4 regions of the Pseudomonas sp. GW821-FHT12A04 genome follow, and region 2 is predicted to be linked to each of the others. Evidence: predicted binding sites of a transcription regulator. Region 2 holds the regulator's gene; each other region holds the start of a gene.
The links. The regulator FliA, encoded in region 2, starts transcription of late flagellar genes. The targets are predictions, from matches to a motif close to CTAAAGTTTNNNNNNNNNNNGCCGNTAA.

Region 1 (7,144 bases), on a different contig from region 2:
GCCGATGGTCCAGTCGGTGTAGTGGGAGAGGGCGTTGACCGTCTTGATCGCCATCATCGGCCCTTCGAAGGTCGACATGCCGTAGAACGCCAGCGACACCACGAGGAAGCGCAGGACGGGGTCGCTGCGCAACTTATGCCAGGCACCGGACAGGGTCATCATGCCGTTGATCATCCCGCCCCAGCTCGGCGCCAGCAGGATCAGCGACATCACCATGCCCAGCGACTGCGCCCAGTCCGGCAGCGCCGTGTAGTGCAAGTGGTGCGGACCGGCCCAGATGTAAAGGGTGATCAGTGCCCAGAAGTGCACGATGGACAAACGATAGGAGTACACCGGACGTTCGGCCTGTTTCGGCACGAAGTAATACATCATCCCGAGGAAACCGGCGGTGAGGAAGAAGCCTACGGCGTTGTGTCCGTACCACCATTGCACCATCGCATCGGTGGCGCCGGAGTACAGCGAGTAGGACTTGGTGAAGCTGACGGGCAGTTCCATGTTGTTGACGATGTGCAGGATCGCCACGGTGACGATGAACGCACCGAAGAACCAGTTACCGACATAGATGTGCTTGGTCTTGCGCTGCATGATCGTGCCGAAGAACACGATGGCGTAGGCGACCCAGACAATGGTGATCAGGATGTCGATCGGCCATTCCAGCTCGGCGTATTCCTTGGAGCTGGTGTAGCCCAGCGGCAGGCTGATGGCCGCCAGCAGGATCACCAGCTGCCAGCCCCAGAAACAGAACGCGGCGATTTTCGGCGCAAACAATTGGGTCTGGCAGGTGCGTTGCACCGAGTAGAACGAACTGGCAAACAACGCGCAGCCGCCAAAGGCGAAGATCACGGCGTTGGTGTGCAGTGGGCGCAGGCGACCGAAGCTGGTCCACGGCAAATTGAAGTTGAGTTCGGGCCAGACCAACTGGGCAGCGAGAAAAACCCCGAGCCCCATGCCGACGATGCCCCACACCACCGTCATAATGGCGAATTGGCGGACCACCTTGTAGTTGTAGGCGGTACTGATAGAAGTGTTCATGGTTCCCCATCCACGGTTCAGCCGAAGTGAGCGCGCAGCGCAAGGCAGTGCACCCTTCGGCCGGAGTTATAGGCAGACTAAAAGCGAGGCAAGCATGGACAAAGGGCACAAGGCCGGTATTGACGGGGATCAATGGGCGCAGTGCGTGCGGGATCATGGATGGTTGTGGAATGCCGCCGCTGGCAAGGCAGCGGCGACGCTGATCCTCGCCCATGGTGCCGGCGCACCGATGGACAGCGACTGGATGAGCGACATGGCTGCACGCCTCGCCGCTCAAGGCGTCAACGTGTTGCGCTTCGAGTTTCCCTACATGGCGCAACGGCGCCTCGATGGCGGTAGACGCCCGCCGAACCCCGCACCGAAACTGCTGGAATGCTGGCGTGAGGTGTATGCCCAGGTGCGACGCCATGTCACTGGGCCGCTGGCCATCGGCGGCAAGTCCATGGGCGGGCGCATGGCCAGTCTGCTGGCGGATGAGTTGGGCGCGGATGGGCTGGTGTGCCTGGGTTATCCGTTCTATGCGGTGGGCAAACCGGAGAAGCCACGGGTTGAGCATTTGGCGGCGCTGAAGGCGCGGACCTTGATCGTGCAAGGTGAGCGCGATGCGTTGGGCAACCGGGAGGCGGTCGAGGGTTACGCGCTATCGCCGGGTATCGAGGTGTTCTGGCTGGTGGCGGGGGATCATGACTTGAAGCCGCTGAAGGCTTCGGGGTTTAGCCATGAGCAGCATTTGGCGGCGGCGGCGCAGAAGGTGGCTTCATTCCTTCAGTGAGGTTTTGTGCAGGCTGTAAGGCCCCCATCGCGAGCAAGCTCGCTCCCACAGTGATTTGTGGTGTGGCTCAAAACCCTGTGGGAGCGAGCTTGCTCGCGATGAGGGACTACCAGACAACATCACTGTCACCGGCTCAATAAAAAACCCGGAAGCTCTCGCTGTCCGGGTTTTTATCATTCCAGTAGCAATCAGCGGTTAAACCGCTCCACCAACGAATACTGTGTATTGGCAGTCTTGGTCAGCTCTTCACTCAGCAACGCCGAGTTCTGTGCCTGTTCCGAGGTCTGGTCCGCCAGTTCCGAAATGTTGCTGATGTTGCGACTGATTTCTTCGGCCACGGCACTTTGCTCTTCGGTCGCGGCGGCGATCTGGGTGGTCATGTCGGTGATATTGGCCACCGCTTCGCTGATCCCCACCAGGGCCTGGTCCGCTTCCAGTACCCGCGCCACGCCTTCTTCCGCCTGACGATGCCCGGCTTCCATGGTTTGCACGGCGGTGCCGGCGGTGTGCTGGAGCTTGGCGATCAGTGCGTGAATCTGCCCGGTGGACTCGCTGGTGCGTTGTGCCAGCTGACGGACTTCGTCGGCCACCACCGCAAAACCACGACCCATTTCGCCGGCACGGGCCGCTTCGATGGCGGCGTTCAGGGCCAGCAGGTTGGTCTGGTCGGCGATGCCTTTGATCACGTCGACCACGCCGCCGATTTCGTTGCTGTCCTTGGCCAGTTGGGTCACGGTGACGCCGGTTTCACCGACGACTACCGACAGGCGCTGGATGGCTTCGCGGGTTTCCCCGGCGATGTCACGACCACGACCGGTCAGGCGGTTGGCTTCCTGGGTGGCGTCGGCGGTGCGTTGCACGTGGCTGGCGACTTCCTGGGTGGTCGCGGCCATCTGGTTGACCGCGGTGGCCACTTGCTCGGTCTCGACCCGTTGACGTTCCAGGCCGCTGGAGCTGTTGTGCGCCAGGGCGTCGGACTGTCGGGCCTGATCGGTCAGGTGTTCGGCCGTGTCCTGCAGACGCGTCAGGCAGGTTTTCAGGCGTGCTTCCTGACTGAGGATGGACATTTCCAGACGCGCCTGGGCGCCGCGACTGTCGGTGTACATCTGTGCAATCAACGGATCGGAGGTGGTCTGCTCCGCCAGGCGCAGCAAACGCTTGAGGCCTCGCTGTTGCCACTGGAGGCCCATCAGGCCCAGCGGCACCGAAAGACCGGCAGCCAGGGCAAACCCCCAGTGGGAGTTCAACGAGGCACCGATCATGAAGCTCAATTGGCTGACCAGAATGAACGGCAGCCAGTCCTGCAGCATCGGCAACCATTTATCCGAGGAGGGAACAGCCGACTTGCCCTGGTTGATGCGCTGGTAGAGCGCTTCGGCTCGGCGGATCTGTTCGGCGGTGGGCTTGACCCGCACCGACTCATAACCGATCACCTGATTGCCTTCGAAGATCGGTGTCACATAGGCGTTCACCCAGTAATGATCACCGGTCTTGCAGCGATTCTTGACAATGCCCATCCATGGCAAGCCTTGTTTCAGCGTGTCCCACATGTGTGCGAACACCGCCGCCGGGACGTCGGGGTGACGGACCAGGTTGTGCGGTGCACGGATCAACTCCTCTCGGGAAAACCCGCTGATCTCGACGAAAGCGTCGTTACAGTAGGTGATCATGCCCTTGGCATCGGTGGTGGAAATCAACCGTTGCTGAGCCGGGAAGGTCCGCTCGCGTTGTGTAATTGGCTGGTTGTTACGCATGGCTTTTTTAATCCGCAAGGCTTTCAAGTGCTGTATCGGCAAGGCTGGCGGATTGTTGAGATTATTTTTCGATAATCGGCAATGCGTCGCAAAATGACCCTTGCGTCAGCCGGCGAGCATCGGATAGGTGAACAGACCGAAGTGCAGCAGGTTCAGGCCAAAGTGGCTGGCGATGGCGGCCCCCAGCCCCCCGAGCCGATAGGCCAGGCCATAGCCGACCCCGGCCAGCGTTGCCAGCAATACCCACCGCCATCCCGCGCCGGCATGGGCCAGGCCGAAGACCAATGACGCCAGCAGCAGGGCGAGGTGTTCACCGTAGGGCCGGTCTTTGAGATACCGGGTCAGGCCGCCCTGGATGTAGCCACGGAACAGCGCCTCTTCGACCAGCGTCACCAGCAGCAGATTGTTCAGCAACCACAGCCAGGCTTGATCCGGCCATTTCGGCGCCCATGCGATTACGCCCAGCAACAGCGCGCCACCCAATGCCAGCATGGCGCTCAAGGCCAGGGCCAGTACGGTGGCATACAGTGACAACCGAAGCGAACGGCGGCCGACAATCCACGGGCAAACCAGTAGCAGCCAGAAGCCGATCAGCGGTTTGTCCAGGTTCAGGTGCATGGCGAATGACACGGCATTGTCGGTAAAACGCTGGGGGTCGATGGCGCGACCGTTATAGAAGCCGGGTAGCCAATGCGTCGCCAATGCCAGGGCCAGAACGATGAACAGGCCGTGGCCGAGGTTGCGGGCAAAAGGGATGTCGCGTTGGCGGACGGCGACACCTGCGACCAGCAACAGGAACACCGAGATTGCCGAGAGCCAGCCGAGATGGCCGTAGGTCAGCGCCAGGCCGTAGCCGAAGGAAAGCAGAGCCAGAAGCGTCCATGGCAGGGCAATCATTTGAAGTCCTTTTGTCGGGATTTGCGATGCACTGTCAAACCCCTGTGGGAGCGAGCTTGCGCGCGATAGCTTACCGACTGTCGGCAACAATGTTGAATGTTCTCTCCATATCGCGAGCAAGCTCGCTCCCACATGGCTTTTCGTGGCCCAAACAAAGACACCGCCCGAAGGCGGTGTCTTTGTCAGCGGTCGGTCAAGACGCGATCAACTGCCGCAACACATAATGCAGAATCCCTCCGGACTTGAAGTACTCCACCTCATTGAGTGTATCGATGCGGCACAACACCTCGATCTTCTCGCGGCTGCCGTCTTCGCGGGTGATGACCAGCGTCAGGTTCATCCGTGGCGTCAGCTCGACGCCGGTCAAGCCGAGGATGTCCAGGGTTTCGCTGCCGCCCAGTTTCAGGCTCTTGCGGTTCTGATCCAGCTTGAATTGCAACGGCAGCACGCCCATGCCCACCAGGTTGGAGCGGTGAATTCGTTCGAAGCTTTCGGCGACGACCGCTTTCACCCCCAGCAGGTTGGTGCCCTTGGCCGCCCAGTCGCGACTCGAGCCGGTGCCGTATTCCTGGCCGGCGATCACCACCAGCGGCGTGCCCGAAGCCTGATAGCGCATGGCGGCGTCGTAGATCGACATTTTTTCCCCGGTGGGAATGTAGCGGGTGTTGCCGCCTTCTTCGCCGCCGAGCATTTCGTTGCGTATGCGAATGTTGGCGAAGGTGCCGCGCATCATTACTTCATGGTTGCCACGCCGCGAGCCGTAGGAGTTGAAGTCCCGCGGTTCCACGCCTTTGTCGCGCAGGTATTGCCCTGCCGGGCTGTCGACCTTGATGTTGCCGGCCGGGGAAATGTGGTCGGTGGTCACCGAGTCGCCGAGCAGTGCGAGGATCCTGGCGCCGCTGACATCCTTGACCACGGGCGCTGGGCCGCCGATGTCGTCGAAGAACGGCGGGTGCTGGATGTAAGTCGAGTCGTCCTGCCAGACATAGGTCGCCGCCTGCGGAACCTTGATCGCCTGCCATTGTTCGTCACCGGCAAACACTTCGGCGTACTCCTTGTGGAACATGGCGGTGTTGACCTGATTCACGGCGTCGGCAATTTCCTTGCTGCTTGGCCAGATGTCCCGCAGGTACACCGGTTTGCCGTCCTTGCCTTCGCCCAGCGGCTCGCGGCTGAGGTCGGTGCGCACCGTGCCGGCCAGCGCATAGGCCACCACCAGCGGCGGGGAGGCCAGCCAGTTGGTTTTCACCAATGGATGCACCCGGCCTTCGAAGTTGCGATTGCCCGAGAGCACGGAGGCCACGGTGAGGTCGGCTTGCTGGATGGCTTTCTCGATGGGCTCCGACAGCGGCCCGGAGTTGCCGATGCAAGTGGTGCAGCCATAGCCGACCAGGGCAAAGCCCAATTCATCGAGGTACTGGGTCAGGCCGGCCGCCTTGTAGTAGTCGGTGACCACTTTCGAGCCGGGGGCCAGCGAGCTCTTCACCCAGGGTTTGCGTTTCAGGCCTTTTTCCACGGCCTTCTTCGCCACCAGCCCGGCGGCCATCATCACGCTGGGGTTGGAGGTGTTGGTGCAGGAGGTGATCGCGGCGATGACCACGGCGCCGTTTTTCAGGCGATAGGTGTGGCCTTCGTAATCGTAATCCGCTTCGCCGGCCATATCGGCATTGCCGACGGCAACACCGCCACCGCCTTCACTTTCCAGGCGGCCTTCTTCCTTGCTGGTGGGCTTGAATTGCAGGTCGGTGAAGTCGCTGAACGCTTGCGCGACATTCGGCAGCGTCACCCGGTCCTGCGGGCGTTTCGGCCCCGCGAGGCAGGCTTCGACGCTGCCCATGTCCAGCGCCAGGCTGTCGGTGAACACCGGTTCCTGGCCGGGCAGGCGCCACAGGCCCTGGGCCTTGCTGTAGGCCTCGACCAGTTGCACCGTTTCCAGGGGCCGGCCGGACAGGCGCAGGTAATCCAGGGTGATGTCGTCCACCGGGAAGAAACCGCAGGTGGCGCCGTATTCCGGGGCCATGTTGGCGATGGTCGCGCGGTCGGCCAGGGGCAGGTCGGCAAGGCCGTCGCCGTAGAATTCGACGAATTTGCCCACCACGCCTTTCTTGCGCAGCATCTGGGTCACGGTCAGCACCAGGTCGGTGGCGGTGATGCCTTCCTTGAGCTTGCCGGTGAGTTTGAAACCGATGACTTCGGGAATCAGCATCGACACCGGTTGCCCGAGCATCGCCGCTTCCGCCTCGATACCGCCGACACCCCAGCCAAGCACGCCGAGGCCGTTGATCATGGTGGTGTGGGAATCGGTGCCAACCAGAGTGTCCGGGAAGGCGTAAGTGCGGCCGTCCTCGTCCTTGGTCCAAACCGTGCGGCCGAGGTATTCAAGATTCACCTGGTGGCAGATCCCGGTGCCCGGCGGCACCACGCTGAAATTGTCGAAGGCACTCTGGCCCCAGCGCAGGAACGCATAGCGCTCGCCATTGCGCTGCATTTCAATGTCGACGTTCTGCTCGAAGGCGCTGCTGCTGGCGAACTTGTCGACCATCACCGAGTGGTCGATCACCAGGTCCACCGGCGACAGCGGGTTGATCCGTTGCGGATTGCCGCCGGCCTTGGCCATCGCCGCGCGCATCGCGGCCAGGTCGACCACCGCCGGTACGCCGGTGAAGTCCTGCATCAGCACCCGCGCGGG
Region 2 (7,144 bases):
AGGTAGTTGCCGCCGATGATCGCGACAAAGGCCATGATGATGCCAATCAGGCTTAGAACATCCATCAGATACAGGCCTCGACCAGGTGCTTGCCAATGTCGTCCAGGCTGTACACCGCGTCGGCGAGCTCGGCTTTGACGATGGCCATCGGCATGCCGTAGATCACGCAACTGGCTTCGTCCTGGGCCCAGATCGAACTGCCGCCCTGCTTGAGCAGGCGCGCGCCTTCGCGGCCGTCGGCGCCCATGCCGGTCAGGACCACCGCCAGAACTTTGTCACCGTAGGTCTTGGCTGCCGAACCGAAGGTGATGTCCACGCACGGCTTGTAATTGAGACGCTCGTCACCCGGGAGGATTTTCACCGCGCCGCGGCCGTCGATCATCATCTGTTTGCCACCCGGTGCCAGTAGCGCCAGGCCCGGACGCAGGATATCGCCATCCTCGGCTTCCTTGACGCTGATGCGGCAGAGCTTGTCCAGGCGTTCGGCGAAGGCCTTGGTGAAGGCCGCCGGCATGTGTTGAACCAGCACGATCGGGGCCGGGAAGTTGGCCGGCAATTGAGTCAACACTCGCTGCAGGGCGACCGGGCCGCCGGTGGACGTACCGATGGCCACCAGTTTGAAGGCTTTGCGTTTCGGCGCGGGCGACGACGCAGTGGCCGCATGCGTACGCGCAGGGATCGGTGCCGGACGCACGGGCGCGCTGCTGCCGTAACTGCCGACGCTCGAAGGCGCAGCTGTTGGAGCAAGTGCGGTCACAGGGGCCGGAGCGCTGTAAGTGCTGACGCGACGATTGCTGCGCGAGATGCTCAGGATCTTCTCGCACAACAGTTGCTTGACCTTCTCGGGGTTGCGCGAGATGTCTTCGAAATTCTTCGGCAGGAAGTCCACCGCGCCGGCATCCAGCGCATCGAGGGTGACCCGGGCGCCTTCGTGGGTCAGCGAGGAGAACATCAGGACCGGGGTCGGGCAGCGTTGCATGATGTGCCGCACGGCGGTGATGCCGTCCATCATCGGCATCTCGTAGTCCATGGTGATCACATCCGGCTTGAGGGCCAGCGCCTGATCGATCGCCTCTTTGCCGTTGGTCGCCGTGCCGACGACCTGGATATTGGAATCCGCTGAAAGAATTTCCGAGACGCGGCGGCGGAAAAAACCCGAATCGTCCACCACCAGGACTTTGACTGCCATAAACACTCCATTAGATGGAGCGAGGCCAGGCGCCTCGCTCCACCAGAATCAAATACGCCGTGTGGCGTAACGCTTGAGCATGCTCGGAACATCGAGAATCAGCGCGATGCGGCCGTCACCGGTGATGGTGGCGCCGGACATGCCCGGGGTTCCCTGGAGCATTTTGCCCAATGGCTTGATGACTACTTCTTCCTGGCCCACCAGTTGATCGACGACAAAGCCGATCCGCTGCGTGCCCACCGAAAGGATCACCACATGGCCCTCGCGCTGCTCTTCGTGAGCGGCGGAGCTGACCAGCCAGCGTTTGAGATAGAACAATGGCAGCGCCTTGTCCCGCACGATCACCACTTCCTGGCCGTCCACGACGTTGGTGGTCGACAGGTCGAGGTGGAAGATCTCGTTGACGTTCACCAGCGGGAACGCGAACGCCTGGTTACCGAGCATGACCATCAGCGTCGGCATGATCGCCAGGGTCAGCGGCACCTTGATGACGATCTTCGAACCCTGGCCCTTGGCCGAGTAGATGTTGATCGAGCCGTTGAGCTGGGAAATCTTGGTTTTCACCACGTCCATGCCCACGCCACGACCCGATACGTCGGAAATCTCGGTCTTGGTCGAGAAACCCGGGGCGAAGATCAGGTTGTAGCATTCGGTGTCGCTCAGGCGATCGGCGGCGTCCTTGTCCATCACACCGCGTTTTACCGCGATGGAACGCAGCACGTTCGGGTCCATGCCCTTGCCGTCGTCGGAGATCGACAGCAGGATGTGGTCGCCTTCCTGCTCCGCCGCCAGGATCACCTTGCCACCCCGGGCCTTGCCCGAGGCTTCGCGTTCTTCCGGCGACTCGATGCCGTGGTCAACCGCGTTGCGCACCAAGTGGACCAGCGGGTCGGCCAGGGCCTCGACGAGGTTCTTGTCGAGGTCGGTTTCTTCGCCGACCAGCTCCAGGTTGATCTCTTTCTTGAGCTGGCGGGCCAAGTCGCGAACCAGGCGCGGGAAGCGCCCGAAGACTTTCTTGATCGGTTGCATCCGGGTCTTCATGACTGCGGTTTGCAAGTCGGCGGTGACCACGTCGAGGTTCGACACGGCCTTGGACATGGCTTCGTCGCCGCTGTTGAGGCCCAGGCGGACCAGGCGGTTACGCACCAGCACCAACTCGCCGACCATGTTCATGATCTCGTCCAGACGCGCGGTATCGACACGTACCGTGGTCTCGGCTTCGCTCGCCGGCTTTTCCGCCGGTGGCGCGGCCGGGGCACGGGACGATGCCGGTGTAGCAGTTGCCGGGGCCGGCGCTTCGGTTTTTGGCTCGGGGGCCCTGGCCACCGGTTTCGGCGCGGCTGCCTTGGCGGCAGGTGCCGCAACCGAGGCGTTGGCGCCGGTTGCCGTTCCAACCGTCGCGCCCACTTCAGTGAACTTGCCTTTGCCGTGCAATTCGTCGAGCAGCGCTTCGAACTCGTGATCGGAAATCAGATCGCTGCCGGCCGCCACCGCGCTTGGTGCCGCGGGTGCAGGCACAGAAGCAATGGCCGACTCCAGCGCCTCGACAGCAAAATTACCCTTGCCGTGCAGCTGGTCGAGCAGTGCTTCGAATTCGTCGTCAGTAATATCGGAACTGTCGCCAGCCGCTTTCGGGGCTTCTGGCGCAGCCGGTGCCGGGACCACCGCGTCAACGGCGAACTGGCCTTTACCGTGCAGTTGATCGAGCAACGACTCGAACTCGGCATCGGTGATTTCGTCGCTGCCAGCGGCATTGCCGGCAGGCGCTGGAACAGCCGCCGGGGCCTCGGCCTGGGCCTTGACGGCGTTCAGCGAGTCCAGCAGTTGTTCGAATTCATTGTCGGTGATATCGCCCGACTCGCTTTCAGCCACAGGCGCTTGGACCACGGCGACGACAGGTGCGGCAGCCGCCTCGTCAGCCGATTGCGGCTCGGCCAGACGGGCCAGTGCCGCGAGCAGTTCCGGTGTCGCGGCCGTGATCGGGCTGCGTTCGCGGACTTCGCTGAACATGCTGTTCACCGCGTCCAGCGCTTCGAGAACCACGTCCATCAGTTCCGAGTCGACGCGACGCTCACCCTTGCGCAGGATGTCGAACACGTTCTCGGCGATGTGGCAACACTCCACCAGTTCGTTGAGCTGGAGGAAGCCGGCGCCTCCTTTTACAGTGTGAAAACCGCGAAAAATTGCATTGAGCAAATCCGCATCATCCGGGCGGCTTTCCAGCTCGACCAGTTGCTCGGACAGTTGCTCTAGAATCTCGCCGGCCTCAACCAGGAAATCCTGAAGGATCTCTTCATCGGCGCCGAAGCTCATTAAGGGGGTGCTCCTAAAGGTCTAAAAACCTAAAATGCCTAAAATTCTAAAACCCTAGGCTGGATAGCAAATCGTCCACATCGTCCTGACCGGACACAACGTCTTCTCTTTTATCGGCATGAATCTGCGGACCTTCACCCTGAGAGAGATGTTTTTGTGGATCTTTTTCAGCAAGCATCGCTTCACGGTCATGTTCGATGCCCGCAAAGCGGTCCACCTGACTGGCCATCAGCACGAGCTTGAGCAGGTTGCTTTCAACTTCGGTGACCAACTGGGTCACACGCTTGATCACCTGGCCTGTGAGGTCCTGGTAATCCTGGGCGAGCAGGATGTCGTTCAGGTTGCCCGACACCGCGCGATTGTCCGTGCCGCTGCGCGTCAGGAACCCGTCGACCCGCCGGGCCAGTTCACGAAACTCTTCGGCGCCGACTTCGCGACGCATGAAGCGCCCCCAGTCCGCGCTCAACACCTTGGCTTCATCGGCCAGGCCATTGACCAGCGGCGTGGCACTTTCCACCAGATCCATGGTGCGGTTGGCCGCAGCCTCGGTCAGCTTGACCACATACCCCAGGCGCTCGGTGGCGTCGGTGATCTGCGACACTTCTTCGGCCTGCGGCATGTGCGGGTCAATCTGGAAATTGACGATCGCGCTATGCAGTTCGCGGGTGAGCTTGCCCACTTCCTGATACAGGCCGCGGTCACGGGTCTGGTTGAGCTCATGGATCAATTGCACCGCGTCGCCGAACTTGCCTTTTTCAAGGCTCTCGACCAATTCGACGGCGTGTTTTTTCAGGGTCGATTCAAAATCGCCCAATGAAGTTTCGTTATTGCCCATAGCTCCCCCGTGGCGCACTCATCAACCGATGCGTTCGAAAATCTTCTCGATTTTTTCTTTCAACGCCTGGGCCGTGAAGGGCTTGACCACATAGCCGTTAACGCCGGCCTGGGCCGCTTCGATGATCTGCTCGCGCTTGGCTTCAGCGGTCACCATCAGCACCGGCAGGTGCTTGAGCTTTTCATCGGCACGCACGTGGCGCAGCAGATCGATACCGGTCATGCCAGGCATGTTCCAGTCCGTTACCAGAAAGTCGATGCTTCCGCTGTTGAGCACCGGGATGGCGGTAGTGCCATCGTCGGCCTCGACGGTGTTGGTGAACCCAAGGTCACGCAGCAGGTTCTTGATGATCCGCCGCATCGTTGAGAAGTCATCAACGATGAGGATTTTCATGTTCTTGTCCAATTCGACCTCCAAGCAGTCTTAAACGCGCCCAGCACCTGGACACGCCATTTCAATCAATCCGGCAAAGCACTCAATGACTGTCTGGAGCACAACAGATCGCGACCGGCGCAGTTCAACACCACACCGGCCTCGTTCGCAGTGTCCCCACACTGCCTTCAGCGCGCTCGCCACTCCCCCAAACGCCCCCGTAAACGGGCCGCGCACTGGCTGTGTAACTGGCTGACCCGAGATTCGCTGACCCCCAGGACCTCACCGATTTCCTTGAGATTCAACTCTTCGTCGTAGTACAGCGCCAACACCAGTCGCTCACGCTCCGGCAAATTGGCAATCGCATCCGCCAGCGCAGCCTGGAAGCGTTCATCCTCCAGGTCGCGTGACGGCTCGACATGAGCACTCGCGCCATCCTCGTGCAGCCCTTCGTGTTCGCCGTCCTGCAACAGGTCGTCGAAACTGAACAGCCGGCTGCCCAGGGTGTCGTTCAAAATCCCGTAGTAATCGTCGAGACTCAATTGGAGTTCGGCCGCAACTTCGTGATCTTTAGCGTCACGGCCGGTTTTAGCTTCAATCGAGCGAATGGCATCGCTGACCATGCGCGTATTGCGGTGGACCGAACGTGGCGCCCAGTCCCCCTTGCGCACTTCATCGAGCATGGCGCCGCGGATTCGTATGCCCGCGTACGTCTCGAAACTGGCGCCTTTGCCGGCGTCATATTTGGTCGACACTTCAAGCAGGCCAATCATCCCGGCCTGGATCAGGTCTTCGACCTGGACACTGGCCGGTAAACGCGCCAGCAAGTGGTAGGCAATGCGTTTAACCAGCGGCGCGTAACGCTCGATCAGCTCGTACTGCGCATCACGTGCCGACTTCTTGTAGAGGTTGTAGCCGCTGGCTGTCATAGAACAGGTCCTGCTGTCTGCTGCACGAGGCGCTCGACGAAAAACTCCAGGTGCCCGCGCGGGTTGGCAGGCAGCGGCCAGGTATCAACCTTCTGCGCGATGGCCTTGAATGCCAGCGAGCACTTGGAACGCGGAAAGGCCTCGTAGACGGCGCGCTGCTTCTGCACGGCCTTGCGCACGCTTTCGTCGTAAGGCACCGCACCGACGTATTGCAGGGCGACGTCGAGGAAGCGATCCGTGACCTTGGTCAACTTGGCGAACAGGTTGCGTCCTTCCTGCGGGCTCTGGGCCATGTTGGCCAGGACGCGGAAGCGGTTCATGCCGTAGTCGCGATTGAGCAACTTGATCAAGGCGTAGGCATCGGTGATCGAGGTCGGCTCGTCGCACACCACCAGCAGCACTTCCTGGGCTGCGCGGACGAAACTGACTACCGAGTCACCAATGCCCGCAGCGGTGTCGATCACCAGTACGTCGAGGTTATCGCCGATATCACTGAAGGCCTGGATCAGGCCGGCGTGTTGCGCGGGGCTCAGATGCACCATGCTCTGAGTGCCGGATGCGGCCGGAACGATACGGATGCCGCCGGGTCCCTGCAGCAATACATCGCGCAGTTCGCAGCGGCCCTCGATCACGTCGGCCAGGGTACGTTTGGGTGTCAGGCCCAGCAGAACGTCGACGTTCGCCAGTCCCAGGTCGGCGTCCAACAGCATGACGCGCCGGCCAAGTTCGGCCAAAGCCAGGGACAAGTTCACTGACACATTAGTTTTCCCGACGCCACCTTTGCCGCCGGTCACCGCGATCACCTGTACGGGATGCATGCTGCCCATGTTATTTCTTTACCTTGTCTTGCATAGACGGAGGCCACATTACTGGCTGCGCGTTCACAAACGGAACAATGCATGGCAGACCATCGATGTAGGTACAAAAACTGTTCATTATTACCTCAGCCAACCTGCTTGGTCGGGCTGTGGTAGATGTCAGCGAACATGTCAGCCATGGCTTCTTCGCTGGGTTCTTCCTGCATTTGCACGCTCACGGCGCGGCTGACCAATTGATGACGGCGCGGCAGATGCAAATCATCCGGGATCCGCGGGCCATCGGTCAGGTAAGCCACCGGCAGTTCATGGCTGATGGCAAGGCTCAACACCTCACCCAGACTAGCCGTTTCATCCAGTTTAGTCAGAATGCAGCCGGAGAGCCCGCAGCGCTTGTAACTGTGATACGCGGCCGTTAGAACCTGTTTCTGGCTGGTGGTTGCCAGGACCAGATAATTTTTTGATTTGATGCCGCGACCGGCCAGGCTTTCGAGCTGCATGCGCAGCGCCGGATCGCTGGCCTGCAGGCCCGCGGTATCGATCAGCACCACGCGTTTGCGCAGCAACGGCTCCAGGGCCTGCACCAGGGACTGGCCGGGATCGACGTGGGTCACCGACACATTGAGAATGCGCCCCAGGGTCTTGAGCTGTTCCTGGGCGCCGATGCGGAAGCTGTCCATGCTCACCAACG
Region 3 (7,144 bases), on a different contig from region 2:
CGCGCAGGCCGTGATGGCGTGTGGCGAAAAGTTTGCGTACGTGGACATCCTGCAGAACCCGGAAATCCGCGCCAACCTGCCAAAATACGCCAACTGGCCAACCTTCCCACAGCTGTGGGTTGCTGGTGAGCTGGTCGGCGGTAGCGACATCATGACTGAAATGGCTGCTGACGGTTCGCTGCAGAGCCTGATCAAGGACGCCGCCGCCAAGGCTGCTGCTCCAAAGACCGAAGCCTGATTCGCTTCCTGTAGGAGCGAGCTCGCTCGCGATGGACTAAAGAACGCCGCTGGGTGTCAGGCTCCCAGCGTTATCGTTAACGTCCATCGCGAGCAAGCTCGCTCCTACAAGAGCAGGCAATAAAAAGCCCCGCCACTCGAAAGAGGGCGGGGCTTTTTATTGCATCGAGATTAATGGCGTAGAACTTACTCGTCTTCGCCCATCTGCGATTGCAGATAGTTCTCAAGGCCCACTTTATCGATCAGGCCCAGTTGGGTTTCCAGCCAGTCGATATGTTCTTCTTCGGACTCGAGGATATCTTCAAGCAGTTCACGGCTACCGAAGTCGCCAACTTTTTCGCAATGCGCGATAGCCACTTTGAGATCGGCATGGCCGGTTTTCTCGATACGCAGGTCACACTCAAGCATTTCCTTGGTGTGCTCGCCGATGTGCAGCTTGCCCAGGTCCTGGACATTCGGCAGGCCTTCAAGGAACAGGATGCGCTTGATCAGCTTGTCCGCGTGCTTCATCTCGTCGATGGATTCGTGGTACTCGTGCTTGCCGAGCTTGTTCAGGCCCCAATCTTCATACATGCGCGCATGCAGGAAGTATTGATTGATCGCGACCAGCTCATTGGCGAGGATCTTGTTGAGATGCTGGATGACTGTAACGTCGCCTTTCATGATGGGGTCCTGCCCTGTATTAGCTGTCAATAGAGCAGAGTTTGAGCCTCGTATTTAATAGTGTCAAACCTAAGTTATTGAAACTTAAATGAAAATTAATCGGAATAAGAATGTTTGTGTTCCGCGTCTAGAGCATAACTAGTTGATTTTGAGGCATAAAAAAACCGGACATATGTCCGGTTCTTTGAAATTCGATGTTTAAGCCGCGGTAAATTCTGCTGGATAAGGAATTGCAGCCTGGGCCGTTTGCAGTTTGGTCAGGGTCTCGCGGACCACTTCCTTGGCGAGGCAGGCACATTTGCCGCACTGGCTCGCAACGCCGGTGGCTACACGGACTTCCTTGTAGCTGCAGCATCCTTCATAGATCGCATCGCGGATTTGACCGTCGGTGACGCCAGTGCAGAGGCAAACATACATAGGGAAGGACCGTCGCTGATTGTGACTCAATTGCGATGGATCTTAATGTTAACGAGAATGATTGTCAAAGTGGTTTCAGAGCACTTTTCGTCATAAACGGGTATGGCTGACGAACGGTCTACCTGGCAAATCGGTGATCCAAAACCGGCGGGGATTTCATCGTACGGGGAAAAAACAGCTAAGCCAGCTCAAACACGCGGTGTATGATGGCCGGTCTTTTGCGACCGGGGATCGTGTCACAGGGCTGTCGCCTCAGGGTGGCAGGCTGATGCGAGCCCTGTTTCTCACGCTATTACACCAGGAGATATCCAATGAGCGTACTCGTAGGCAAACAAGCCCCTGACTTCACCGTACCGGCCGTACTCGGCAATGGCGAGATCGTTGACAGCTTCACCCTGTCCTCGGCGATCAAAGGCAAATACGGCCTGGTGTTCTTCTATCCACTGGACTTCACCTTCGTTTGCCCGTCCGAGCTGATCGCTCTGGACAACCGCATGTCTGACTTCAAGGCACGCAACGTTGAAGTGATCGCTGTTTCGATCGACTCGCACTTCACCCACAACGCATGGCGCAACACTCCAGTGAACAATGGCGGTATTGGCCAGGTTCGCTACACCATGGCTGCCGACATCAAGCAGGACATCATGAAGGCCTACGACGTTCAGTCCGCTGATGGCGTGGCTTTCCGTGGCGCGTTCCTGATCGACGACAAAGGCGTTGTCCGCTCGCAGATCGTCAACGACCTGCCGCTGGGCCGTAACATGGAAGAGTTGATCCGTCTGGTCGACGCTCTGCAATTCCACGAAGAGCACGGCGAAGTCTGCCCTGCCAACTGGAAAAAAGGCGACAAAGGCATGAACGCTTCGCCAGAAGGCGTTGCTGCTTACCTGACCGAGCACGCTGCCGCTCTGTAAGGCGTTCCAGGTATAAAAAAACCGGCCTTCGAGGCCGGTTTTTTTATGGACGGAATTCACTCAGTCGTCTGTAGGAGCGAGCCTGCTCGCGATGGACTTGAGAGCGCCGCTGGGTGTCAGGCTCCCCGCGTTATCGTTCACGACCATCGCGAGCAAGCTCGCTCCCACATTGATTCGTGAGTGCACTCAGTCGCCGAAGTCTTCCCAACCACCCATCTGTTTCCAGCGATTGACGATGCCGCAGAACAGCTCTGCCGTCTTCTCGGTGTCGTAGCGAGCCGAGTGAGCCTCGCGACCGTCGAAGTCGATGTCCGCTGCCTGGCACGCCTTGGCCAACACGGTTTGGCCGTAAGCGAGACCGGCCAGCGTTGCGGTATCGAAGCTGGAGAACGGATGGAACGGATTGCGCTTCATGTCCAACCGTGCAACCGCCGCATTCAGGAAGCCCAGGTCGAAACTGCTGTTATGCCCGACCAGGATCGCCCGTTTGCAACCGTTGGCCTTGAGGGCCTTGCGCACGCCGCGGAAGATATCGTTCAGGGCAGACTCTTCACTCACCGCCATGCGCAGCGGGTGATCGAGCTTGATCCCGGTGAATTCCAGGGCTGCCGCTTCGATGTTCGCACCCTCGAACGGCTCGACACGGAAAAAGTAGGTGTGATCCGGGTAAACAAAACCCTTTTCATCCATGGCGATGGTGGTCGCGGCGATCTCCAGCAGGGCGTCGGTGGCCGAGTTGAAGCCACCGGTCTCTACGTCGACGACAACCGGCAGGTAACCACGAAACCTTGCCGCCATTGGATGACGAGGGCCGCCTCCGCCGCCATTGCCTTCCAGTTCGTCGTCGAAATGGTCTTCACTCACGCGTGTTCCTCCAGCAGGCGCCAGCGCAGTTTTTCACCGGCGCGCAGCGGGATAACGGTCAGCTCGCCAAATGGCAGGCTGGTCGGGGCGGTCCACTCTTCGCGGACCAGGGTGATGCGATCGGTGTTGGCCGGCAGACCATAGAACCGAGGGCCGTTGAGGCTGGCGAAGGCCTCGAGCTTGTCCAGCGCATTGCGCTGTTCGAAGGCTTCGGCGTACATCTCGATTGCCGCATAGGCGGTGTAGCAACCGGCGCAGCCGCAGGCCGCTTCCTTGGCATGCTGGGCGTGGGGGGCCGAGTCGGTGCCGAGGAAGAACTTGTCGCTGCCGCTGGTGGCCGCGTCGAGCAGGGCTTCCTGGTGGGTATTGCGCTTGAGGATCGGCAGGCAATAGAAGTGCGGCCGAATCCCGCCCACCAGCATGTGGTTGCGGTTGTACAGCAGGTGATGCGCGGTGATGGTCGCGCCCACGTTGGCCGAAGCCGAGTTGACGAACTGCACGGCGTCCGCGGTGGTGATGTGTTCGAAGACCACTTTGAGGGCCGGGAAACGCTCGACCACACGACGCAAGTGCTCGTCGATGAAGATTTTTTCCCGGTCGAACACGTCGACATCGCCCCGGGTGACTTCACCGTGGACCAACAACGGCATCCCGACTTCGGCCATGGCCTCGAGTGCAGGGAAGATCTTGTCGATGCTGGTGACGCCAGAATCCGAGTTGGTGGTCGCGCCGGCCGGGTACAGCTTGGCGGCGTGAATGAATCCGCTGGCCTTGGCCTCGCGAATTTCTTCAGGCTGGGTGCGGTCGGTCAGGTACAGGACCATCAGTGGCTCGAACAGGCTGCCGGCCGGGCGGGCAGCGAGAATCCGCTGCCGATAGCCGTCGGCTTCGGCCGCATTGCGTACCGGTGGAACCAGGTTGGGCATGATGATGGCGCGGCCAAAGGTGCGCGCGACATCCGCGACGGTATTGGTCAGCACGGCACCATCGCGAAGATGAATATGCCAGTCGTCGGGACGCAGCAGGGTCAGGCGGTCGGACATGAGGGGATTCCAGGCGGGTCAAACTCAAGGGAATGCTACCGGAAAAGACTCTTGCAGGCACTCGCTATCAAGTTTTGCAGGAAGCTTCCGATATCCAACAGGTATGCCGTAAACATGTGTGTGTCGGTCTTTTTGTTGTAGAAGCCAGTGGAGCCTCCCGTGCGCCAGCGTTATTTAGCCTTGCTCAGTGTGTTTGCCAGCCTTCCGGCGATGGCGCTCACTTTCCAGACACGTCTGGAGAACATTGAGTGGACGGTCGAAGGCGACAAGTTCGAATGCCGCCTGACTCAGCCGGTTACCGACTTCGGCTCGGGCGAGTTCGTGCGTCGTGCCGGTGAGCAGGCGACTTTCCGCCTGAAAGCCTACAACCCGATGATCGGCGGTGGTTCGGCCACCTTGCTGGCCGCTGCCGCGCCGTGGCAACCGGGCCGTGACGATATCAACCTGGGCACGGTGAGAATCGGCAGTGGCAACGTATTGTTCAACAGCTCACAGGTTCAGGCCGGGCGTTTGATCAGTGGCCTGATGGACGGTCGCAGCCCGGTCGTTCGACATTCCTCGGGGGATGGGCGGGTGTCGGAAGTACGCTTGTTGCCGGTCAGGTTCACCAAGGCGTTTGCCGACTACCAGGGGTGCGTGGCGAAACTGTTGCCACAGAATTTCGAACAGGTGAAGCAATCGGAAATCGGCTTCCCCGGCGGCGGAATCGAACTCGACAGCGCCGCAAAAGCCAAACTGCAGGTAATGCTGGAGTACATGAAGGCCGATCCGACGGTCAATCACATCGAGCTCGACGGTCACTCCGACAACAGCGGCAATCGCCTGACCAACCGCGACCTGTCGCGGCGCCGAGCCCTGGCAGTGATGGAGTTCTTCAAGGCCAACGGCATCCAGGAATCGCAAATCACTCTGCGTTTCCATGGCGAGCGTTATCCGGTGGCGCCGAACACCAACAACACCAACCGCGCGAAGAACCGTCGAGTAGCGGTGCGCCTGGAGCGCGGAGCACCCGCGGAACAAGTCGCCCCGCAGGCGACGAAAGCGGCCACTTCGGCCACTTCCTGACCCGGCTGTAATCGTCGCGCTCTCGACATAATCTGTCGCTTCGTCGTCATAAGCTGTCGCGCCACTGTAAATTATTCTGCATGAGCGGTAGACTTCCCGGCTTTCCGTAGAACCCCGTGGAGTGATGGCATGGCGGACGTAAACAAGGTCGTTCTGGCGTATTCCGGCGGCCTGGACACTTCGGTGATCCTCAAGTGGCTGCAGGATACTTATAACTGTGAAGTAGTGACCTTCACCGCTGACCTGGGTCAGGGCGAAGAGGTCGAACCTGCACGCGCCAAGGCTCAGGCCATGGGCGTCAAAGAGATCTACATCGACGACTTGCGCGAAGAGTTCGTGCGCGATTTCGTTTTCCCGATGTTCCGCGCCAACACCGTTTACGAAGGCGAGTACCTGCTGGGTACTTCCATCGCTCGTCCGCTGATCGCCAAGCGCCTGATCGAAATTGCCAACGAAACCGGTGCAGACGCCATTTCCCATGGCGCCACCGGCAAGGGTAACGACCAGGTTCGTTTCGAACTCGGTGCGTACGCCTTGAAGCCAGGTGTGAAAGTGATCGCTCCTTGGCGCGAGTGGGACCTGCTGTCCCGTGAAAAGCTGATGGATTACGCCGCGAAGCACGCGATTCCGATCGAGCGCCACGGCAAGAAGAAGTCCCCGTACTCCATGGATGCCAACCTGCTGCACATCTCCTATGAAGGCGGCGTGCTGGAAGACACCTGGACCGAGCACGAAGAAGACATGTGGCGCTGGACCGTTTCCCCGGAAAACGCGCCAGACAAGCCGCAGTACCTGGAGCTGACCTACCGCAACGGCGACATCGTCGCGCTGGACGGCGTCGAAATGACTCCTGCCACCGTGCTGGCGACCCTGAACCGTATCGGTGGTGAGCACGGTATCGGCCGTCTCGACATCGTCGAGAACCGCTACGTGGGCATGAAGTCCCGTGGCTGCTACGAAACCCCTGGCGGCACCATCATGCTGCGTGCCCACCGTGCGATCGAATCGATCACCCTGGACCGCGAAGTGGCTCACCTCAAGGACGAGCTGATGCCCAAGTACGCCAGCCTGATCTATACCGGCTACTGGTGGAGCCCTGAGCGTCTGATGCTGCAACAGATGATCGATGCGTCCCAGGTCAACGTGAACGGCGTTGTGCGCCTGAAACTGTACAAGGGCAATGTGATCGTCACTGGCCGCAAGTCCGACGACTCGCTGTTCGACGCCAACATCGCTACCTTCGAAGAAGATGGCGGCGCGTACAACCAGGCGGATGCCGCGGGCTTCATCAAGCTCAACGCCTTGCGCATGCGCATTGCGGCGAACAAAGGCCGGAAGCTGTTCTGAGACCTTTGACATCGTGATGGATACCTGACCTCGTCCTCGACGAGGTCAGGTACCTGAAAACGGGGTGTGATACCAGTTACTGTGTTGTCGGGTGTTTTCGTTTCCGCTGATGATTTACTGTTTTTCTCCTTCTCGATGGCCTGACCTGTACTACAGGTTGCTGTTCGCCGGTTGCCCGGCGTGATCAATGACCGACAATCTGTGCGAGTCCAGATTGTAGGCCACATAAAAGGCGGCACCGCGTTTGCTGGCCTGCTTTGTATGTCCAAGCGCACTGGCTTTCAGTAATTTCTCCGAAACGGCACAAGTGACAAACAGAATCACGTACGCCGTCTTTTCCCGTGGCCTCTGGATTTTTTCCAGCAGCGCTCCAAACTCGACCTCTTCGCTCATCCAGCGCACATCAACGATGTACAGGTCTTTTACCGGTTCCGGTAACTGAAGGTGATGCTGAACAGAGACAGTGGTTTGCAGACCAATCCCGGTTGGCGGGTCCTGTGCGCCACAGGGCGTTCGGGCTGACCGCCAGTCATTCGCTGACGTTTCCAGTGTGGGGTTTTCAGGCGGTTTTGCGGACGCTTTTTTTTCCGAGCG
Region 4 (7,144 bases), on a different contig from region 2:
TTAAAAGACATCATCCACTCCTTTATGCCGTGTTAGTCGGCTCTACATACCAATGGTTTGTACTTTGGACAGAGCAACGCTGCCCAGCCCGGCCAGATTGAGCATCAACTCACCGCCGGTCTGGCTGATGGTCACGCTGTTGACGGTCGCGGGCAGGTTGGTGATCAACGCAACGGACTGACCATCGATCGTGGTCGTGGCGCCGAAGGTATAGGTGCCTGCAGGTACGGTCTCACCCGCATCGTTCTTGCCGTCCCAGATGAAGCTGGCGTTGCCGGCCTTCTGTGAACCGAGGTCGATGGTGCGCACTGTCTTGCCGGCTGCGTCGGTGATCTTCAGGGTGGCAGACGCCACCGAAGACGGAACGACCACCGTGCCGCTGAGGCTCTTGGTGGTATCGACCACGGCCTTGTCGCCTGGAGCGATGACCGAACGCCCCACCAGCGACGACGCCTGCAAGGCCTGGGACGAGTTGTAGTTGCTGGCCAGGCCGGTCACCGTATCGTTGAGCGTGGTGATGCCTTCCAGGCTGCTGAATTGCGCCAGCTGGGCCACGAATTCGCCGTTGTCCTGGGGTTCCAGCGGGTTCTGGTTTTTCAACTGAGTAACCAGCAATTTCAGGAATGCATCCTTGCCCAGGGCCTTGTTGCCCGTGGCGCTGCCGGTTGCCGACGCGAGGCCGTCAGTCGTGGTGCTGGTCTTGATCGAGGAGTTGGCCAGGATATCGTTGAGGCTCAAACCACTGGTGGAATCGCTAACACTCATCTGAGTCGCCCCTTATCACTGACCGAGGGTCAGGACCTTCTGCATCATGGTTTTGGCGGTGTTCATCATTTCGGCGTTGGTCTGGAACGAACGGCTTGCGGAAATCATGTCGGCCATTTCCTCCACCACATTGACGTTCGGGTAGTAGACGTAACCCTTGGCATCGGCCGCCGGATGGTTCGGCTCGTAGCGCGCGTCAAGATTGCTCTGGTCTTCGACCACACCCAGCACCTGAACACCCTGACCGGCGGCGTCCTGGCTCTGGAACAGCGAATCGCTGCCGCCGCTCTGCCCGCCCTGGAACATGGTGGCGAATACCGGGTGACGCGCACGGTAGGTCTGGTCGATGCTCGACGAGACCGTTTCGGCGTTGGCGATGTTCGAAGCGACGGTGTTCAAACGCGTGGTCTGCGCACTCATGCCGCTACCGGCAATGTTGAAAACACTGGATAGAGACATGGCTTACTCTCCGCGCAGGGCTGATACCAGCCCTTTGAATTTGCTGTTGAGCAGGGTGAAGCTGGCCTGGAAGCCGATCGCGTTTTCCGCGTAGTTCGACTGCTCCAGCTGGGCGTCCACGGTGTTCTGGTCAATCGACGGTTGCATCGGCGTGCGATACAGCAACGACTCGTCGCCATTGCCCAGGCCTTCAGCCTCGATATGACGGCTGTTGGTCATGTTCAAGGCAAAAGTGCCGCTTTTGGTTTTCTCGTTCTGCTCGGCGAGCACTTTCGAGAAGTCCAGGTCCCGAGCCTTGTAGTTCGGGGTATCGGCGTTGGCGATGTTGTTGGCCAGGACTTCGGCACGCTGGGCTCGGAAGCCCAGGGCTTGTTCGTGGATACCGAGCGCTTTATCGAAGCTGATGCTCATGTCGGGAAACCTTCGGGTGACCTGATTTTTCGTAGAATCAACTTAGCAAGCCCCATGCCAATTCAGAAAACCCCGGAAACCGGGGCCTTGCAGGCCATGGCGACACGGCAATGACAGAAAAGCGGCAACGGTTTTCCGCCGGATGCCGCTTTTCTGCCGCCTCCTCACCCTTTTCAGAACACCGCCGCCCCTGTGGGAGCGAGCTTGCTCGCGATTGCGGTGTGTCAGGGAAAGTTGAACTCGACTGTCAGGACGCTATCGCGAGCAAGCTCGCTCCCACAGGGGCCAGCAGCGTTTGCAAGAAATCAGCACACAAAAAACGGGAGCCTATAAGGACTCCCGTTTTCGATGACGCCGGCAAATTCACTTCGCCTGGTAAATGATCCCCGGGCTGCACTGGACCATCTGGTAATGATCCGGCAAACCGTTCAACGCTTCGGAAGCACCGAGAAACAGGTAACCGCCTGGCTTCAATGTGCTGTGGATGCGCAGCAGGATGTCCTTCTTCACCTCGGCGGAGAAGTAGATCAACACATTGCGGCAAAACACGATGTCGAACTTGCCGAGGCTCGCGTAGCTGTCCAGCAGGTTGAAGGAACGGAATTCCACCCGGCTCTTGATCGGCGCCTTGATCGCCCAGCGCCCCGGCCCTTTCGGGTCGAAATAACGCTGCAGGCGCTCAGGCGACAAGCCGCGGCCGATGGCCAGACTGTCGTACTCGCCGGTCTTGCAGTTGTTCAGCATGGTACCGGACAGGTCGGTGGCAACAATCTGTACACCCATCCTCAACTGGCCCATGTTGACCCGCTCGAACTCGTCGATGGACATCGACAGCGAATACGGTTCCTGGCCCGACGAGCATGCTGCCGACCAGATGCGCAGGCGCTGACCGGGACTGGCCTTGATCGCTTCGGGCAGTACCTTGTTCTTCAAGACTTCAAACGGGTAGGTGTCACGAAACCACAGGGTTTCGTTAGTGGTCATGGCATCCACCACCTGCTCGCGCAAACCGCTGCGCGGCTGGGTCTGCATGCGCTGAACCAGTTCCCCCAAAGACTTGATGCCTTGCTGTTCCATCAGTTTGTTGAGACGGCTGGAGACCAGGTACTGCTTGTTTTCACCGAGCAAAATGCCACAGGCTTTTTCCAGAAATACCCGGAACTGTTCGAAATCCAAATTACCCGTAGACAATGATGCCGCCTCTTAAATCGTGTTGACTGCCAGGGGTGCGAACCCCTAGCTGATATCTGCTGCTTTGATCCGGTCGACTACCCGGGATGCCAGGTCATCAGGACGGAACTTGGCCAGGAAGTCATCGGCACCGACCTTCTTGACCATCGCCTGATTGAATACCCCCGACAACGAAGTATGCAGGATGATATGAAGCTTTTGCATGCGCGGGTCGTTGCGGATTTCCGCCGTCAGGGTGTACCCGTCCATCTCCGGCATCTCGATGTCGGAGATCATCATCAGGAACTCTTCTTCCGGCTTCTTGCCCTCGTCGACCAGTTTGCGCAGGTAGTCCAGCGCTTGCCGACCGTCGTTCAACGCCACCACTTCCACGCCGACCGTTTGCAGGCAGCGCGTGACCTGCTTGCGCGCCACCGACGAGTCGTCGACCGTCAGCACGCGCAACGAAAGCGCCTTGTGCTGGGTTTCGACATCCACCACACCCACGGAAATCGCTTCCGGCGTCGGCGCCACTTCCGCCAGCACCTTCTCGACGTCGATGATTTCGACCAACTGATTGTCGACCCGCGTCACCGCCGTCAGGTAGTGATCGCGCCCGGTGCCCTTGGGCGGCGGATGGATCTCCTCCCAGTTCATGTTGACGATGCGTTCCACCGAGCGGACCAGGAAACCCTGGGTCTTGGTGTTGTACTCCGTGATGATCACGAAGGGGCTGTTCTTGTCTTTCAACGCGCCGGAACCAGTCGCCATCGCCAGATCAAGGATCGGAATGGTCGCCCCCCGGATGTTCGCCACACCGCACACGACAGGACTGGATTTGGGCATCAGCGTCAGTTTGGGGCATTGCAGCACCTCCCGAACCTTGAACACGTTGATCCCGTACAGTTGCTGGCCGTCGAGACGGAACAACAACAACTCAAGGCGATTCTGCCCCACCAGTTGCGTGCGCTGGTTTACCGAATCCATTACACCAGCCATGCCAGACTCCTACGCCAACGCCAAGTGTTGTTGCGACGCGCCTTCATCACTAAACGGCACGGCGCTTGCTTTTTTAATCGTTATGAACACAAAACCGACATTTTTTCGACGCCTGACCACACCGTACCGCAAATTGCTCGGCGTGCTGGCGGCTGTTTGCCTGTTCAACGCTGGCAGCCCTGCCCTTGCTGACGCGGTTACCTTGCCTGACATGCTTATCGGCGTCACTCAGGGCTTTCTTGAATTCACCGTAGAAGACTATCTGGCGACCAGTCAAACGGAGGGTCGCTACGAGATCCAGGTCAACCAGCTCGATCCGCGCATGCACATGCCCATGTGCGACAGGGAATTGACAGCAACACTCGAGAGTCCCAAGCCGCTGGGACGGGTTACGGTCAAGGTTCGCTGCGAGGGCGCTTCCCCCTGGACGGTGTTCGTACCCGCTCAAGTCCGCCTGTTTCGCGATGTCGTGACCAGCGCCCGGCCACTGCGCCGTGCCGCCATTGTCGAGCCTGGGGATGTGGTCCTGCGCGAGCGCGATATCAGCCTCATCAGCCAGGGCTACCTGACCGCCCTCGATCAGGCGATCGGGCAGCGACTGACCCGACCAATGGTCGCCGACCAGGTGATTACCCTGGTGCATATCGAACAGGCCGAAGTCATCCGCAAGGGTGATCAGGTGGTGATAACCGCCCGCAGCGGTACCCTCAGCGTGCGCATGCCGGGCGAAGCCCTGTCAAACGGCAGCCTGAGCGAGCAGATCCGGGTGAAAAACCTCAATTCCCAACGAGTCATCAAGGCGCAGGTCATGGCGCCGGGGCAGGTGGAAGTGTCCATGTAATTCGCTCTGTTCATCAGAATGTGGCGCTTGCCGCGGCTGTTCCCTAGACTGTGCTCCATGCAGGGCATGCGCTGACGCGCGCAAGGTTCATTGATAAATGAGCCTAAAGTTTTCCAGGGAATGGCCGAAACCATGGCAAGCGTCCAAATTCCCAGAGGTTTTTTATCATGGTCATCGATTTCAGCCGTTTGAACAGCTCCTCGTCCCTGACGGGCAGTACACGTACCAGCGCCAGCAAGGAAAGTGCCGAGGCCGGCAAATCCGCGCCGCTGGAGTCCGCGGCCGAACAGGCCGGTACCGTCAAAAGCGGGGAATCGGTACATCTCAGCGATGAGGCTCAACAGTTGCAGAAGGTCACTGAACAGCTGCGCGATCAGCCTGCCGTCGACAAAGCCCGCGTGGCCGAATTGAAAGCAGCGATTGCCGATGGCAGCTATAAAGTCGACAGCAACCGTGTAGCCAGCAAACTGCTCAACTTCGAAGCCCAGCGCTAGGCCACCGCCGGCGCCAGGCTTTTGGACGCTTAAAACCCAAGGCCAGCCATGCACGACACTCATTTACTGCAACTGATCACCGACGACTTTGCCCCAGCGCAACACCTGCTGGAGTTACTGCAGACCGAATCCCTCGCATTGCATGGCCGCGACATGCCATTGCTCGAGAACATCCTGGCGCAGAAACAGGCATTGGTCGTTTTGCTCGAACAGCATGGCCGCAAGCGCAGTGAAATCCTTGCCAATCTCAACCTGCCGACCAACCGTGGCGGTCTGGAGCAATTGGCCAGCCAGTCGAGCATTGGCGAGCAGTTGCTGGCGCAAAGTGACGTGCTGACCGATCTCCTGGCCCAGTGCCAGGCCATCAACGCCAACAACGGCCAGTCGATCCTCACTCAACAGGCCGCTACAGCCACCCAGCTGAAAATCCTCAACGGCGGTGAAACCCCGGCGCTTTACGATGCCAGCGGAACATTCTCCAAGCTTGCCAAGCCGCGCCCGCTCAGTCAGGCATGAGCCGGTCAATGCCCCCGCTCTATCAAGACGCGCAACATACTGGCAAACTGATAGCCAGTCGTAGTCAAATTTTGTCTGGAGATTGATTAAACGTGTCCAATGCCTTATCCGTGGATGATGCTCCGCAGCCACCCAAGGTGCTCTCCACGCCCTTGGAAATCTCCAGCAACCTGCGCCAGTTGCTCGAAAGCCATGACCCGCTGATCATCACGTTCCACGAGCGCAGCCAGCGCTTCCAGAGCTACCTGGTGGACCTGGACCGTGACAGCAACATGATTGCCCTGGACGAAATGATTCCCCGTGACGGCGAGCGCTACCTGCTGGCGGGCGAGTCGTTCAGGGTCGAAGGCTTCCACGAAGGCGTACGCATTGCCTGGGAAAGCAACGGCCAGTTGAACATCGACGAATCCGGTGGCAGCCGCTGCTATCGCGGCCCACTGCCCGATGAAGTGGTGTACCACCAGCGCCGCAATGCCTTCCGCGCCGCGTTGAAGCTGGCACAATTGGTCAACGTCAACCTCGACGGCGAAAAACTCAAGGCGCCCATCAGCGGCAAGCTGCTGGATATTTCCGCCACCGGGTGCAAACTGCGCTTCGACGGCGACATCACCGGCAGCCTGCAACTGGGTCAGGTTTACGACCGTTTCAACGCCGACCTGCCCTTCGGCAAGATGACCGCACCGGTCGAGTTGCGTTATCTGCACTTCGAAGAAAGGATTTCCACCACCTTCGCCGGCGTTCGCTTCCACAACATGAGCGGGCTGGTGCAACGTCAGGTCGAACGCTTCGTCTACCAGTTGCAACGCGAAGCGCGTCGCTTCGACAAAGACGACATCTGATAGCGCATCAACAAAAAACGGGCAGTCCCTTGCGGTGACTGCCCGTTTTTTTGTGCCCCGGTTTTAAGGCCTGGCCTCGCTGAAGTTAGGGTCCCGCCCTGTATCAGGGTCTTGCGGCGGCTGATCGGTTTCAGTTTCGGTGACAGGTTCTGATTCAGGCTCTGGCCCGGTACTCACCGGACTGTGCATCTGATCCTGCACCACTTGCTCGTCAACACGCGGGTCGAGGCAGGCCACCAGTGGCGAACTCGTCATATTGTCCGGCATGGCCACGTGATGCAGCGGTGCGTCGTCGACCTGATGCAGGTTGGTCACTGCTTTCGGGCGAATCCGCCATACCAGCACCAACGCAAAGAAACTGAAGAACGCATAGAGCATCTGGCTGCCGAACAGTTTCATCAGCACACCTGCCACCAGTGGCCCGATACTCGCACCCACGCCATAGGTAACCAGCAACATCGCCGTCAGGGACACCCGGCGATCACCTTCGACGTGGTCATTGGAGAACGCCACCGCCAACGGATACAGGCAGAACTGCACCAGCGAACAGAGGAACCCGGCGATGAACAATACCTCCAGCGGCACCTGCGGCATGATCGCCAGCGGCAGTGCAGCCAGTGCCAGGCTGAACGCGAAACTGCGGATCAGCA

Region 1: AC1RS8_RS11775 (methyl-accepting chemotaxis protein) is a predicted target of FliA. The motif match lies at 3,591-3,618, and genes of this name have one in related genera.
Region 3: AC1RS8_RS17915 (flagellar protein MotY) is a predicted target of FliA. The motif match lies at 4,205-4,232, and genes of this name have one in related genera.
Region 4: flgM (flagellar biosynthesis anti-sigma factor FlgM) is a predicted target of FliA. The motif match lies at 4,749-4,776, and genes of this name have one in related genera.

What each region holds. Positions count from the first base shown of each region.
Region 1 covers NZ_JBXAQZ010000006.1:170,624-177,767, forward strand. Annotated here, with positions in the region: gene ccoN (cytochrome-c oxidase, cbb3-type subunit I) at 1-1,032, opposite strand, end outside; gene AC1RS8_RS11770 (alpha/beta family hydrolase) at 1,127-1,804, shown strand; gene AC1RS8_RS11775 (methyl-accepting chemotaxis protein) at 1,993-3,558, opposite strand; gene AC1RS8_RS11780 (CPBP family intramembrane glutamic endopeptidase) at 3,664-4,455, opposite strand; gene acnA (aconitate hydratase AcnA) at 4,649-7,144, opposite strand, start outside.
Region 2 covers NZ_JBXAQZ010000013.1:186,801-193,944, reverse strand. Annotated here, with positions in the region: gene AC1RS8_RS21140 (flagellar motor protein) at 1-65, opposite strand, end outside; gene AC1RS8_RS21135 (protein-glutamate methylesterase/protein-glutamine glutaminase) at 65-1,189, opposite strand; gene AC1RS8_RS21130 (chemotaxis protein CheA) at 1,238-3,502, opposite strand; gene AC1RS8_RS21125 (protein phosphatase CheZ) at 3,549-4,337, opposite strand; gene AC1RS8_RS21120 (chemotaxis response regulator CheY) at 4,359-4,730, opposite strand; gene fliA (RNA polymerase sigma factor FliA) at 4,898-5,638, opposite strand; gene fleN (flagellar synthesis regulator FleN) at 5,635-6,465, opposite strand; gene flhF (flagellar biosynthesis GTPase FlhF) at 6,582-7,144, opposite strand, start outside.
Region 3 covers NZ_JBXAQZ010000011.1:46,073-53,216, reverse strand. Annotated here, with positions in the region: gene grxD (Grx4 family monothiol glutaredoxin) at 1-238, shown strand, start outside; gene bfr (bacterioferritin) at 424-900, opposite strand; gene AC1RS8_RS17935 (bacterioferritin-associated ferredoxin) at 1,099-1,317, opposite strand; gene AC1RS8_RS17930 (peroxiredoxin) at 1,629-2,231, shown strand; gene rnt (ribonuclease T) at 2,418-3,095, opposite strand; gene pyrC (dihydroorotase) at 3,092-4,138, opposite strand; gene AC1RS8_RS17915 (flagellar protein MotY) at 4,298-5,203, shown strand; gene AC1RS8_RS17910 (argininosuccinate synthase) at 5,333-6,550, shown strand; gene AC1RS8_RS17905 (hypothetical protein) at 6,701-7,144, opposite strand, start outside.
Region 4 covers NZ_JBXAQZ010000008.1:219,868-227,011, reverse strand. Annotated here, with positions in the region: gene flgE (flagellar hook protein FlgE) at 1-11, opposite strand, end outside; gene flgD (flagellar hook assembly protein FlgD) at 43-765, opposite strand; gene flgC (flagellar basal body rod protein FlgC) at 781-1,224, opposite strand; gene flgB (flagellar basal body rod protein FlgB) at 1,228-1,635, opposite strand; gene cheR (protein-glutamate O-methyltransferase CheR) at 1,999-2,826, opposite strand; gene AC1RS8_RS14820 (chemotaxis protein CheV) at 2,872-3,804, opposite strand; gene flgA (flagellar basal body P-ring formation chaperone FlgA) at 3,887-4,645, shown strand; gene flgM (flagellar biosynthesis anti-sigma factor FlgM) at 4,813-5,139, shown strand; gene AC1RS8_RS14805 (flagella synthesis protein FlgN) at 5,188-5,655, shown strand; gene AC1RS8_RS14800 (flagellar brake protein) at 5,748-6,494, shown strand; gene AC1RS8_RS14795 (MFS transporter) at 6,558-7,144, opposite strand, start outside.